Regions from separate parts of the Streptomyces sp. NPDC050439 genome, predicted to be linked through region 1. Evidence: riboswitches for the same ligand, from Rfam matches in the RefSeq annotation. Region 1 holds a riboswitch; the other holds the start of a gene.

Region 1 (4,047 bases):
GTTCGACGCTGGGTTCCACCACGGCGTCGGCGTGCCTTCCCTGGTGCAGTTCGTCGCTGACCGCCAGTTGGGAAAAGTAGGTGAAGGCCAGACGCGCAACGAGGCTGTCGGACCCCAGCGGAACCGCGGTGACGTCTCGTAGCAACCGGTCGGGGAGCGCGAGCGCCGCGCGGGGAAAACGAATGAAGCGGTAGTCGACTGCCTCGTCGAAGATATGCGTGTAGGGATCGATCGATTCGTAGACGGCGAATTGTCCGGGCCGCAACAGGCACTCACGCCCGTTCTGCACCACCAGACTGCTGCCCGTCATCTGCACACCGAGAGTGACGGCCGGCTCCTCGTCCTTACGGGCAAGCCGCTCCGTTCGACGGAGTGTGACCGCGGTCGCCTGCGCCGCGCAGATCCTGACGGCCCCCGCGGCGGCGAGCCCGATGCGAACGGAGATGCCCTCAGCCGGAGGACGGTGGTCGATGTCGACCGCCACCATGGATTCCCACACCGCATTCCGGATCACTTCCTCCCGGTCCCGCGGCGGTATGAACGCGGTGTCCAGGACCGGGCTCATGAGAGAGACCTTCGTCTGCCTCGGGCATCAAGCCAACCTGACAGTGCCTCTGCCCGTTCCCCCACAAGTCCCCCCTAGACACGGACCGTTGCCGAAATCAGTCTGGCCGGATTCCCTCTCGCCGCGCAACGACTTCCGCGGACACAAGCAGGGTCCTCACCTGATGCGGCGTCAAATCGAGGCTGTGCACAGCTGACAAGGTTCCCTGCACGGATGACAAAGTCCGAAGGTCACGACGACCCTATGGTCGTTGGCGAGGCTGTCACTGAGACGCCATCACCGACCAGAAGGGTCGCATCGTGCAACGTGTATCAACGACGCTCCGCATGCGGATCGGAGTGTTGGGGGCTCTGGCTCTCCTCTTCGCGGCCGGCCTGACGGCCAGCCCGATGATGACTGCGCCGGCCCATGCCGCCTACGGTCCGTGCAACACGACGGTGAAGCGCACCGATGGGTTGGGCAGTGGCGGCAACCCTGGCAATCACTACAAAATCCCCGCGCGCACCGGCAACGGTCTGAGCTGCTACATGGAATATCAGACGGGCAGCTCGAACGCCGTGACTGCGCTGCAGAGGGCCATCGTCTCCTGCTACGACGGCACCTACGCCGCCAGGCGAATCATCGACACCGGAGGAGCCGACGGAGACTACGGCGCCGGCACCGAGGATGCCGTTCGGTGGCTTCAAGCGAACCGCCTCGGCGTGAGCGCCGACGGCGACTACGGGCCGGCGACCCGTGAACAGATGCGGTGGCCGCTGTATACCGAGGGCGGCACCTACATCGCCTGCCTCCAGCCCCCTTTCTAACATCAACACAACGTCTGTCGACGCCGACCTCTGCGCCTGAGGCCGGCGTCGACGTCTGCCGTGCCGGCCACTCCCGTAGGTACTGGCACACGTAACGGATCTGGCTGTCGGTCCGAAACCGGGCGGTGGGACTCTGGCCGCCATCCTCATCTCGGCTTGCCGTCAGACAAGTGGGTCGTGCGCTCACCTTGCGGCGTGGACGACGAGGAGGTTTTGCTCTCCGTCGAAGACGCGGGCGAGAGCTTGCCCCTCTCGCCGGCCTTCGCCGAACAGGCCCCGCTGATCGACGTGAACGACCAGCACGTCGTGACGGTCGACGACATCCGAGATGCCCCGACCGTGAATCTGAGCGTGGCCCTGCGCAGGTGGTGGGCTCCCTGTGGTGCTTTTAACACGCACTTGCGGCATCAGGCGATACCCATGGACAAACCGGACCTTGTGACCCAAAGAGATCGCCAGCTCCGCTCCCCCCAGCAGAGCCGTGTCCTGCCGCGTTGTGCCCCAAGGGCGGACTCCCGTTCCCAAGGGAGGTACATTGCCTAGTGACCACCGCGGGAGCTCGGGAGTAGCCGGGCTGAGAGGGCGGACGGGACTTGCTCCCCTTTCCGCCGACCGCATGAACCTGGACCGGGTAATTCCGGCGTAGGAAGAGTGTTGACGATGGATGCTGCCTCCGTACCTGCCCAGAACGGCCCTGCCGTTTCCCGTGATGCCGCGGCGGACGTGATCGCGTCGCTGCGGGCCTCCGCGCCCCTTGTGCACTGCCTGACCAATGTCGTGGTGTCGCAGTTCACCGCGAACGTGCTGCTCGCGGCGGGGGCTGCCCCCGCAATGGTGCACAGCGCGGAGGAAGCCGGAGCGCTGGCCCGGGTGGCCGGGGGTGTCCTGGTCAACCTGGGGACGGTGACGTCCGTGACGGCGGAGGCGATGCGCGTCGCGGTCAAGGAAGCGGCCGCGGCCGGGCGCCCGTGGGTGCTCGACCCGGTCGCGGTCGGTCCGCTGCCCTGGCGCACAAAACTCGCCCACGAACTCCTGGAGAGCGCACCTCCAGCAGTCATTCGCGGCAATCCTTCCGAGATCCTGGCGCTGGACGGCGGCGGCACGGGCGGGCGCGGCGTCGACAGCACGGACGCCCCCGAGGCTGCGCTGGCCGCAGCCACCGCGCTCGCCCGGCGCTACGGCTGCGCGGTCGCCGTGAGCGGCCCGGAGGACGTCCTGACGGACGGGACGCGAGTGGTACGGGTCGCCAATGGGCACCCGATGCTGCCCCTGGTGACCGGAACCGGCTGCTCACTGGGCGCCTTGGTGGCCGCCTGCACAGCCGTCACCGGCGATGCGCTGCTGGCCGCCACTGCCGCGACGGGTCTGCTCACCGTGGCCGCGGAGACCGCCGCCACCCGCTCGGCGGGCCCCGGCACCTTCGCGGTCGCGCTGATCGACGCGCTGCACAAGCTCAGCCCGGATCAGCTCGCCGGATCTCTCAACCTGCGCTGAGCTTGCGGGCGTTGCGGACTTCCGCGGTGAGCGGTCGGCCTGGCCGCCAGCTGCTGAACAGCGCCCGCCCGACCTGAGGGCGACCCACCGACATCAAGTCGGCCAGTCCTCGCAGCCGCACTGCACGTCCCGCTCCCCTTCCCTGCACCTCCCGATGCGTTTCCCGCGCCCTTCCCCGGCCGGGAGACCCCAAGGAGCAACCCATGCGACCACCACTTGACCTGTCCCTGTATCTCGTCACCGACACCCGGCTCTGCCGCGACCGCGGTGTTGCCGCCACCGTGGCAGCCGCTGTCAGGGGCGGTGTCACTGCTGTCCAGTTGCGCGATCCGGACGCGGACGCCCGCGCGCTGTTCACGCTCGGCCGGGCCATCCAGGCCGAACTCGCGGGCACCGATGTCCCCTTGATCGTCAATGATCGCCTGGATGTGGCGGTCTGGTTGGACGCGGACGGCGTCCACCTGGGGCAGCGGGACGTCTCCCCCGCGACCGCCAGGCGCCAGCTCGGTCCCCAGGCATACGTCGGCCTGTCCGTCAGCCGTCCCGAGCAGCTGGCGCACGTACCGGATGCCGTCGACCACCTCGGTGTCGGGCCGGTGTTCGAGCAGTCCACCAAGCCGGACGCCGATACCCCGCTGGGTCTGGACGGTCTGGCCCGGATCGTCCGCCAGAGCCCGCTGCCGTGCGTGGCCATCGGCGGGATCGGCGTGTCCGAGGCCGCTGCGGTCAAGGCAAGTGGTGCAGCCGGGATCGCCGTCGTCAGCGCGATCTGCGGACAGCCCGACCCCGAGACCTCAGCCCGTTCCCTCGTCCGCGCCCTGCGACCGGAGGTCCCCGCATGACCAGCCCGCCCATCGCCCTGACCATCGCCGCCAGCGACCCCTCCGGCGGCGCCGGGATCCAAGCCGACCTCAAGGCGTTCTCCGCCAACGGCGCCTACGGAACAGCGGTTCTGACCGCCCTGACCGCACAGAACACCCGAGGCGTCACCGGCATCCATGCCATCCCTCCGGCGTTCGTCACCGAGCAGCTCGACACGCTGTTCGCCGATGTCGCGGTGGACGCCGTCAAGATCGGGATGCTGGCCGACGCCGCCATCGCCACGGCCGTCGCGGACGCTCTGGAGCGCCACCGCCCCCGGTACGTCGTCCTCGACCCCGTCATGGTCTCGACCAGCGGTCA
Region 2 (4,047 bases), on a different contig from region 1:
CACCTGAAGCGCGCGGTTCTCACCACGGCGTACGGCAATCAGCTGGCCCTCCTTGACCAGCTGGCGAACACGCGTCACCTCGACGTCGAGCATTTCTGCGATGTCGGGAAGGTGGAGCCACTCGGGGACGAGAGCATCAGTCTTTGCGTCAATCTCGGTCACGGGAACAAGGGTATCGCCGGGCACCGACAGCGGCCGGGCAGAGGCCCCCGGTGACGGTGGCACCGCTACGCCAGCAGTGCCTTCTTCAGCGGAACCGCGGGGTCCGAGGCCAGCTCGGCGGAGAGCCTGGCGCCCGCCTCGATCAGCTTGCGGCCCTGTGCCAGGTCCCGGGGGCGGCCCACCGCGAGGAGGGCCACCAGGGCCCCCTGCCGCAGCCAGCACACGCTCCAGGCCGCGCCCGAAGGGTCGCCGCGCCACACCAGCTCGTCGGCGGATGCGTGATGTCCCGCGTACTGGACGAAGCGGCCGAACTGCTCCGACCAGAAGTACGGCACGGGGTCGTACGCCGAAGGGGTCTCGCCGATGATGTTCGCGGCCACCGTGCGCGGGCCCTGGAGCGCGTTGTCCCAGTGGTGGACGAGCAGACGCTCGCCATACCTTCCCGAAGGGAAGGAGGAGCAGTCGCCGACCGCGTACACATCGGGTTGTGACGTCCTCAGGTGGTCGTCGGCGAGGATCTCCCGGTGGGCGCCCAGGGTGATGCCGGAGTCCGCGAGCCATCCCGTGGCGGGGCGTGCGCCGATGCCGACGACGACCGCGTCCGCGGGCAGCCGGGTGCCGTCGGCCAGGTGGACGCTGCCGGGCTCGACGCGGTCCACGCGCGCGTGGGTGCGCAGTTCGGTCCCGGAGTCGGCGTACCAGGCCGTCATCGGGGTGGAGACCTCCGCGGGCAGCGCCCCGGCGAGCGGACGCTCCGCGGCCTCGACGACCGTGACCGGGCAGCCCGCCTCGCGCGCCGCGGTCGCGAACTCGGCGCCGATCCAGCCCGCGCCGACGACCACGATGCGGTGCTGCCCGGCGAGCACGGGCCGCAGCCGCTCGGCGTCGTCGAGCGTGCGCAGCAGGTGGACGCCGGGTACTCCGGAGACCCCGGGGAGCACGATCGGTTCGGCTCCGGTGGCGATGACCAGTGCGTCGTAGGGAACGGGCCCCGTCGCGGTGTCCAGTTCGTGCTCGGCGGGGCGGACCCCCGTGACCTCGCGGCCCAGGCTCAGCTCGATGCCGAGCGCCTCGAAGTCGATGTCGAAGGCGGAGCCCTCCGCCTTGCCGAGCAGCACGGCCTTGGACAACGGCGGCCTGTCGTACGGCTGGTGGGGCTCCGCGCCGATCACGGTGACCGCACCGGCGAACCCCTGCTCGCGCAGGGCCACGGCGGTCTGCACCCCGGCCATCCCCGCACCCACGACGACGACCCTGCGCTCTTCCTGCCTCCGCTGCTCACTCACCCGATCACTCTAGGACGGCGGACGAGGCGCGCCTCAGGGCGCGACGGCGAGATCTCTGACACACCGTCACAGCCCGTGACCGCGGAGCTGCCCTACCTGCCCCGGGGCACCAAGGGCTAGGGTTGCCGTGCAGAGCACTCGCGGGAGCCCGGACGCACCGGGCTGAGAGGGAGGCTGGACGGCCTCCGACCGTACGAACCTGATCCGGGTCATGCCGGCGAAGGGAGGGGCTGGACACCCATGCATCCACGAACACCACCCCGTACGACGCACACGACCGACGTCCTGGTCGTCGGGGGCGGCATCATCGGCCTGGTCACGGCCTGGCGGGCGGCGCAGCGCGGCCTGTCCGTCGCGGTCGTGGACCCCGAGCCCGGCGGCGGCGCGGCGCAGGTCGCCGCGGGCATGCTGGCCGCCGTCACCGAGCTGCACTACGGGGAGCAGACGCTGCTCGGCCTGAATCTGGCCTCCGCGCGGCGCTATCCCGACTTCGCGGCCGAGCTGGCGGAGGCGAGCGGCCGCGATCTCGGCTACCGCGCGTGCGGCACGCTCGCCGTCGCGCTGGACTCCGACGACCGTGCCCATCTGCGGGAGCTGCACGCCCTTCAGCAGCAGTCGGGGCTCACGTCGGAATGGCTGAGCGGCCGCGAGTGCCGCCGCCTCGAACCGATGCTCGCGCCGGGCGTCCGGGGCGGCCTCCGGGTCGACGGCGATCACCAGGTCGACCCGCGCAGGCTCGCCGCGGCGCTCCTGGTGGCCTGCGAGCGGGCCGGCGTGGTCCTCCACCACGCGTGGGCGGAGCGCCTCTCGGTGGCGGGCGACCGGGCCACCGGAGTCGTCCTCGCCGACAGCACCGCCCTGGAGGCCGGCCAGACCGTGCTCGCCGCGGGCAGCCTCAGCGGGCGCCTCGCCGGGGTGCCGGAGGGCGTCCTGCCGCCCGTGCGCCCCGTGAAGGGCCAGGTGCTGCGGCTCACGGTGCCGCAGCGTCTCGCGCCGTTCCTGAGCCGCACCGTGCGCGCCGTGGTGCGCGGCAGCCACGTCTACCTGGTGCCGCGCGAGAACGGCGAGCTCGTCGTCGGCGCGACCAGCGAGGAGCTCGGCTGGGACACGACGGTCACGGCCGGCGGCGTGTACGAGCTGCTGCGGGACGCCCACGAGCTCGTGCCCGGCATCACGGAACTGCCGCTGACGGAGACCCGCGCGGGCCTGCGCCCCGGCTCCCCCGACAACGCGCCGCTGCTCGGCCCGACCGCGCTCCCCGGCCTGCAGCTGGCCACCGGGCACTACCGCAACGGCGTCCTCCTGACGCCCGTCACCGGCGACGTGCTCGCGCACTCCCTGACCACCGGGGAACTGCCGGACGAGGCACGGGGGTTCACCCCCCTGCGTTTCGTCCGCGGCCCCCTCACGCAGCGTTTCCTGGAGCAGCCCGCATGACTCTCCCGTCCGACACAGCCGTCACCGCCGTCTCCGTCAACGGAGAAGCACGCGACGTGGCCGCGGGCACCACGCTCGAAGCCCTCGTCGCCACCCTGACCGCGGCCCCGTCCGGGGTCGCCGCCGCCCTCAACGAAACCGTCGTCCCGCGCGCGCGGTGGTCCACCACGCCGCTCACCGACGGGGACCGCGTCGAGGTCCTCACCGCCGTCCAAGGAGGCTGAACCGACATGGCAGACGACCCCTTCGTCATCGGCGGGCTCACCCTTTCCTCCCGCCTGATCATGGGTACGGGCGGTGCGCCGAGCCTGGACGTCCTGGAACGCTCCCTCGTCGCCTCCGGCACGGAGCTGACGACGGTCGCGATGCGCCGCCTCGACCCCGGGGTGCAGGGCTCGGTGCTCTCCGTCCTCGACCGGCTCGGCATCCGCGTCCTGCCGAACACGGCGGGCTGTTTCACCGCGGGCGAGGCCGTCCTGACCGCCCGGCTCGCGCGGGAGGCGCTCGGCACCGACCTGGTCAAGCTGGAGGTCATCGCGGACGAGCGCACCCTGCTGCCCGACCCGATCGAGCTCATCGACGCCGCCGAGATCCTCGTCGACGACGGCTTCACGGTCCTCCCGTACACGAACGACGACCCGGTGCTCGCCCGGAAACTGGAGGACGTGGGCTGTGCGGCGATCATGCCGCTCGGCTCCCCCATCGGCTCCGGACTCGGCATCCGCAACCCGCACAACTTCCAGCTGATCGTCGAGCGCGCGGGCGTTCCGGTGATCCTGGACGCGGGCGCGGGGACGGCGTCCGACGCGACCCTCGCCATGGAACTCGGCTGCGCGGGTGTGATGCTCGCCTCGGCCGTGACGCGGGCGCAGGAGCCGGTCCTGATGGCCGAGGGCATGCGGCACGGCGTCGAGGCGGGGCGGCTCGCGTACCGGGCCGGGCGCATCCCCCGGCGGCACTTCGCCGAGGCGTCATCGCCCGTGGAAGGCATGGCCCGGCTCGACCCGGAGCGGCCCGCCTTCTGAGCGCCGCCCGCCTGTCACAGCTCGGCTGCAGTCGAGGCCCGAGCGTGCCCGGGCGGGCAACGGTGTCGGTGGTGGCTCGTAGACTCCCTGCGTGGACACGACCCTTCAGGACCCGCTCGTCGGGCAGGTGCTCGACG

Evidence for each region. Region 1 has a riboswitch for thiamine pyrophosphate ahead of thiM (hydroxyethylthiazole kinase). Riboswitches for the same ligand answer to the same signal wherever they lie in the genome.
Region 2: linked by a shared signal. The riboswitch ahead of thiO (glycine oxidase ThiO) and the one ahead of thiM (hydroxyethylthiazole kinase) in region 1 are both predicted to bind thiamine pyrophosphate.

Annotation. Positions count from the first base shown of each region.
Region 1 covers NZ_JBFAJT010000010.1:96,374-100,420, forward strand. Annotated here, with positions in the region: gene AB0I66_RS35045 (helix-turn-helix domain-containing protein) at 1-565, opposite strand, end outside; gene AB0I66_RS35050 (peptidoglycan-binding protein) at 865-1,371, shown strand; TPP riboswitch at 1,913-2,038, shown strand; gene thiM (hydroxyethylthiazole kinase) at 2,032-2,865, shown strand; gene thiE (thiamine phosphate synthase) at 3,069-3,707, shown strand; gene thiD (bifunctional hydroxymethylpyrimidine kinase/phosphomethylpyrimidine kinase) at 3,704-4,047, shown strand, end outside.
Region 2 covers NZ_JBFAJT010000003.1:438,433-442,479, forward strand. Annotated here, with positions in the region: gene AB0I66_RS14995 (Rv2175c family DNA-binding protein) at 1-162, opposite strand, end outside; gene AB0I66_RS15000 (FAD-dependent oxidoreductase) at 228-1,394, opposite strand; TPP riboswitch at 1,579-1,691, shown strand; gene thiO (glycine oxidase ThiO) at 1,689-2,885, shown strand; gene thiS (sulfur carrier protein ThiS) at 2,882-3,109, shown strand; gene AB0I66_RS15015 (thiazole synthase) at 3,116-3,910, shown strand; gene pknB (Stk1 family PASTA domain-containing Ser/Thr kinase) at 4,002-4,047, shown strand, end outside.